DNA from 2 places in the Cysteiniphilum sp. GTC20157 genome. Region 1 is predicted to be linked to the other one. Evidence: riboswitches for the same ligand, from Rfam matches in the RefSeq annotation. Region 1 holds a riboswitch; the other holds the start of a gene.
The links. A riboswitch is a leader RNA that binds a small molecule or an ion and turns the genes downstream of it on or off. The one in region 1 is predicted to bind thiamine pyrophosphate.
Positions count from the first base shown of each region.

Region 1 (3,197 bases):
AATACACCATTTGGCAATGATTGAGCCGCCGCGCGAGACAATGCCTGTTAGTCTCTTAGCGGTTAGATGAATATATTTCAAACGCACACCGGCATGAATAGTGAAATAACTCACTCCCTGCTCGGCTTGCTCAATCAGGATATCGCGAAAGATCTCCCATGTCAGTTTTTCTGCTTGACCGTCGACTTTTTCAAGTGCTTGATAAATTGGCACCGTACCAATTGGCACAGGCGAGTTACGAATAATCCACTCACGCGTTTGATGAATATTTTTACCCGTTGAGAGATCCATTACTGTATCCGCACCCCAGCGTGTGGCGATCACCATTTTTTCGACTTCTTCAGCAATTGAGGAGCTCACCGCTGATGTCCCAATATTGGCATTGATTTTGACACTGAAATTGCGCCCAATAATCATCGGCTCCATTTCTGGATGATTGATGTTACTTGGAATAATCGCGCGTCCCAAGGCAATCTCTTGGCGCACAAATTCAGGTGTAATTTCTTTAGGAATATTTGCCCCAAAATCAACACCTGAATGCTGCTTAAGTAAAATAGGATCTTGAATATGCGCATTTGCACGCTTTAAGTTCTCACGCAGTGCAACATAGCGCATTTCTTTGGTGATTATTCCGCGACGCGCGTAATGCATTTGTGTGACATTACTGCCTTGTTTTGCTTTTAATGGCTTAGCGCGCTTGGGAAATGCTAAATCTTTTTGTGTATGCGTAAATTCGGCACTAAAGTCTGTTAATGCTTCGATTTCATTATTGTCTTTGATCCACGCTTGGCGCAATTTAGGTAAACCCTCAACCAAATCATGCTTGTAAGACTCATCACTATATTGACCTGAGGTATCATATACTGCAATTTCAGGGTTTTGCACACGACCTTGCTCAGTTAACGTATCGCTCTGAGCAATATAGCGAAAAGGCACGTGAAGATTATCGTCCGTCTGAAGATATTTTTTGCATGATGCAGGATAGGCTGCTTGTAAATCAGCTGATAAGGTCAATGATGCTTTGTCGCTACTTGATCTATTTGATGCTGTTTTTTTATGCTGTGGCATGTATGGCTCCTTATATTTTGCCTTTTACATGCGTAGGAAAACTTTTTGTGATATATCGCGCCAATCATTTTAAGCACAGTACAAAATACAAATCGCTATAACAACTTCCTACGCTAGTACTAACTAGTTCAGGTACAAAGGGTTACAAAATTTGCATTTTGCTCTCAGCCAACGGCACCCCTGTTGTAAACGCGATTTATCGTAAAGTAATTTTTTGGAGGTGTCTACTGCTAGATTTTGTTCTTAACATAATCGGCTAAGCCTAAATGTTTGCCCAAAAGGGCTCATCGCACCCTGCGCGTAAATCGAAGCAATGCGCTCGGCATCAGTCGAAGTGGGTAAGCTCAGGAAAATAACACTTCATAGAGGCTTCGACTTACACTCAGCCAGTGCTCATACAATCAAAATGAGTCGAAATATTGTCATCACCACATAATCTTACCTAGAAGTGCGGAAATAGCATTTGGAAATATGCATGGGTGAGCGTTTGACCGACAAAAGGATACAATACTCCAGCAATTGCGATGGAGGGACCAAAAGGGATTAGCGAAGCTCCTTGTCGCTTTATTAAGCTTATGACAATAGCAAACACAATGCCGATTACCGCACTGGTGAATATTAAAAATAATAGACTAGGTGCGCCAAACCAGGCGCCAAGTGCTGCCATTAACTTAAAGTCACCATAGCCCATCCCTTCTTTCTTGGTAATCAGCTTAAACAACCAGAATACTATCCACAATATGCCATAACCAAGAACAGCACCTAATATTGCCTGTATTGGCGAGCTAAAAATAAATGCGCAATTTATTAATAGCCCAAGCCATAACAAAGGTAAGGTTAGATTATCAGGCAACATAAAATGTTTAAGATCAATCATCGTTAATGGGATTAAAAAGAAATACATCAAGCATAACAACAAAGCTGCAGGTGTGACTCCAAAATAATACAGCGTGAGAAGCACTAAAAGACCGCTAATTAATTCAACACTTGGATAAAGTAAAGATATTTTACTGTGGCAAAAGCTGCATTTGCCACGTAAAAAGATAAAGCTTAAAAGGGGGATATTATGCCATGGTTTTAATGGGTGATGGCACACCGGACAAGCTGACTGGCGATGGATATTCTCGGATGAACTCTCATCTATATCAGGTTGCGAGATATCGAGCATATCATAAGCTTGATCTTTATATTGTTTATCTAAGATTTTAGGTAAGCGTGTGATGACCACATTTAAAAAACTGCCAACACAGACAGCAACAATGGTTGCCGCAATGATAATAATAGCTGCTATCTCGTTTAAAAATTCCATAAACACATTCAAAAAACTAATTTCTTATGAGTATATACTGATTAAAAAAAGCGAAAACAAAAACTTTGGTAATTGATGCTTAACCGAGCATCAATATTACGATATACCACTCGTGAATCATTTTGCGTTGTTTAATGTCAAAGAAGTTTTTGATGATTTTGAGTCATTGGATTGCAGGCAATAGCAAGGACTATTAGCAATATCAAATGGCTCAAAAGAACAAGAAATTCAATGGCAGAAAGACTGTAAAATGGTTTGCGGGTGGTATATACTTGCCGGTGTTTTCGTTTTTGTGTCGATCAGAACATGAAAATTTTGTTAAACAAACCATAAAGTTAAATAGTGAGAAAGATATGAATTTACATGAATATCAAGCAAAACAGCTTTTTGCTGAATACGGCTTACCGGTATCAAAAGGTTATGCTGTTGAAAGCGTTGAAGAAGCGTTGGTTGCTGTTGATAAAATTGGTGGTGACATGTGGGTTGTTAAGGCTCAGGTTCACGCAGGCGGTCGCGGTAAAGCGGGTGGCGTGAAGCTAGTTTCTAACAAGGAAGATGTTGCTAATTTTGTGAAAAACATGATGGGTACACGTCTTGTTACTTTCCAAACCGATGAAAACGGTCAGCCAGTTAGCAAAATCCTTATCGAAAGCTGCACTGATATTGCCAAAGAATTATATCTAAGCGCGGTTGTTGATCGTAGCACGCGTCGTATTATCTTTATGGCATCAACTGAAGGTGGTGTTGAAATTGAAGAAGTTGCAGAAAAAACACCTGAGAAAATCTTCAAAGAAATTATTGATCCTGTCGTCGGCGCACA
Region 1 is NZ_AP044698.1:2,478,398-2,481,594, forward strand. Features, by position in the region: gene thiC (phosphomethylpyrimidine synthase ThiC) at 1-1,068, opposite strand, end outside; TPP riboswitch at 1,157-1,260, opposite strand; gene ACZ5V8_RS11225 (prepilin peptidase) at 1,511-2,377, opposite strand; gene sucC (ADP-forming succinate--CoA ligase subunit beta) at 2,731-3,197, shown strand, end outside.

Region 2 (3,197 bases), 1.0 Mb from region 1:
GTGGTTATGAGGATATCTTTGGTGAATTTTTCCGCCAACAGCATAACCAGCGTCAAGGGCGTAAACAAGGTTTTGCAATGAACGGTCAGGATTTGCATACCAAGGTTGAAATTAGCGTAAACGATGCTTTAGCAGGTGTTGAGCGTGAGCTGCATTTTGCTTATCAGGCAGTTAATGACGAGGGACTAGTTGTTGAGAAAACGAAACGTCTAAAAGTTAAAATTCCTAAAGCCGTTGGCAATCATCAACAAATCCGTCTAAAAGGCCAAGGAGAAGCAGGTGTTGGCGGTGGCTTAAGTGGTAATTTATATCTTGAGATCATTGTTCAGTCTGATAAACAATACAAAGTAGTTGGTAATGATATTTATAGTCATATCCCCATAGCGCCTTGGGAGGCGGCGTTAGGTGCTGAGATTAATTTACCAACACCACATGGTCAGATAAAGCTTAAGGTGCCAGAGCATACCCAAAGTGGTAAAAAAATGCGCTTAAAAGGTAAAGGCTTGGCAGGTGGTGATTTTTATGTGGTGCTAGATGTTATATTGCCGCCTGCGGTATCAGCAGCACAAAAAGCATTTTATCAAAACATGGCCACTGAGATGGCGTTTGATCCGCGTAAAGATCTATTAGGAGCATAAAGATGACGGAGATGATTATAAAAAGTGACTATATTAGCATTGTTGAGTTATCCGAAATGTTATGTGTGCCACAAACTATTATTATCGAATGGATTGAGCATGATGTGGTAAGTGCTAAAGTGCAAGCGGATAGTTATTATGTTTCAGCATATGATATTGCACGCGCTAAATCAGCGATGCGTTTAATGCGTGATTTAGGTGTTAATCCATCGGGCATTTCAATTATTTTAAGTTTAAGAGAAAAAATAAAAGAACTAGAGGCGGTTGTTTCTGTTAATATATACCGCTCGTAAATCATTTTGCGGTGTTAGATGTCGAAGAGGTTTTTGATGTTTTTGGGTGATGGAACTGCAGACAATAGCTGAGACTATTGGCAAAATTGCATCACCCAAAAGGGCATAAAATTCAATGACAGAAATGCTGTAAAATGGTTTATGGGCGGTATAAGCTAATCTCAGGCTTGTTTAGGTCAAAAATACATACTAGAATGATGCCAACAACAGGGGTGCATTTTGCTGAGAAGGTTTTACCTAACCCTTTGTACCTGAACTAGTTAATCCTAGCGTAGGAAGTTGCTAAAGTGTGTGTCGTGCATTATTTTTCTATCTTCCTGTGCATATGTAAAGCCAAGCCAAGGGGAAAATCAAAGCGTGATCGGTCATATTAGCATTAACATATCATTTGTTATTTATTGCATTTATTTTTTGCCACAGATTATTCATAACCAATTAAAACACCAAGCAGGACATATTAGTCATGGCACGCATTTGTTGATGGTTGTTGCTAATGTTTTGGATCTGATTTATGGTTTTGATTTGCAATGGCAATACCGTGCCGTCACGATGTTGACTTTGGCATGTTTGTTATTCCAACAGTGGCAAATATACCGTGATAGCAAACATTCAAATCAAGGAGCAAATATAAACGCTAAAAATTATAACTTTCATATTATATGCTTGCTTATTATTGCTGTTGGTATTGCTTTGGTCAGTTTACATAACTTAAACAATACAATGTTAGAAAACATCGGCTTTATCAGTATGTTTTGCTATGCGGTTTATTGGCTGCCGCAAATTATAAAAAATATCAAAGAGAAAAATGCCACAGGGTTTAGCTTAATTTTTCTAGTATTAAACGTGTTAGCACTGGTTTGTGATGAAATATCTGCATTAAGCTTTGGTTGGCCACTGCCGAGTATTATCAGTCCTATTGTGATTTTAAGCTTACTATTTATTATGGTTGGGCAATACTATTACTACCAACGTCTGAGAATGATTATTGATTAGCACTAAATTGGTGCTATATCAATAATTTTGATATACAAATCAAGAAACTTCAGTATGCTAGGCACTATCAATTGATCTAGCATAAGATAGTTTAAATATGGCTGTTTCTGAATTAGAACGCTATCAAGCAAGTAAAAAAGTCACCATTGTTGGGATGTTTGTTAATACCATTCTGGCGCTATTAAAAATGTTGATTGGTCTAGTCGGTGGCTCGCCTGCATTATTCGCCGATGGCGTGCATTCATTTTCGGATTTATTAAGTGATATTATGGTATTGTTTGCCGCAAAACATGCCAATAAAGGCGCTGATAGCAATCACCCGTATGGACATGAGCGCATTGAGACTTTAGCAACCGTTATCTTATCAATCATTTTAATCCTGGTGGCATTACTCATTACTTATCATGCGTTAGCTAATTGGTTTACGGGAGAATTAGTGATTCCCGATCAATGGACCATTTATGCTGCTATTTTCTCGATTTTAGCCAATGAAGGACTTTTTCGTTATACGATGGTCACAGCTAATCGCATTGATTCTGATCTTTTACGTGCTAATGCTTGGCATAGTCGATCAGATATGTGGTCATCTGTTGTCGTACTTATCGGCTTAATCGGTAGTATGCTTGGTTTGATGTGGATGGATGCATTAGCAGCAATGATTGTGTCGATTATGATTGGTAAGATGGGTGTTAAGTGGTGTTATAAAGCACTATCTGAGTTGGTAGATACCGGTGTGGATGATGAATTATTGCATCAAATTGAAGAGATTATTAGAAATGTTGATGGTGTTAAACATCATCACTGCTTACGCACGCGTCAAATGGCAGGACAAGTGGTACTTGATGTGCATATTTTGGTTGATTCGCATATCACGGCATCAGAAGGGCATTATATTGCGGAACATGTTCGCGGTGCTCTGACCTTAGCAATTGACAATATTAAAGATATTACAGTCCATGTCGATGTTGCTGAGCACCCTGAGGAAATTGTTAACCCTCAAGATATGCCGCCAGCGCGTAAAGAGATCTTGCAACAATTAGCAACTTACATTGACGAAAAGCATCAAAACGTTGATTTATGTCAAATTGAGATGTTTGTTTATTACTATCCTAAACGGATTGAGTTATACTTACTGGCGCCGGCTAAGGAGCTGGAAATATTGCAGTTAATTGATGTGGAGCGTTTCCAGATCAATGGTGTTGGATCAACTAATGTGAAGCTGTTTGGTAGTAATTAATAATAGAGATGCGTATATGCACTAAAGTGTGTGCGT
Region 2 is NZ_AP044698.1:1,018,406-1,021,602, forward strand. Features, by position in the region: gene ACZ5V8_RS04555 (DnaJ C-terminal domain-containing protein) at 1-638, shown strand, start outside; gene ACZ5V8_RS04560 (chaperone modulator CbpM) at 641-931, shown strand; TPP riboswitch at 1,130-1,226, shown strand; gene ACZ5V8_RS04565 (PQ-loop repeat-containing protein) at 1,289-1,924, shown strand; gene ACZ5V8_RS04570 (cation diffusion facilitator family transporter) at 2,022-3,161, shown strand.
Region 2: another riboswitch for thiamine pyrophosphate. It lies ahead of ACZ5V8_RS04565 (PQ-loop repeat-containing protein); the one in region 1 lies ahead of thiC (phosphomethylpyrimidine synthase ThiC).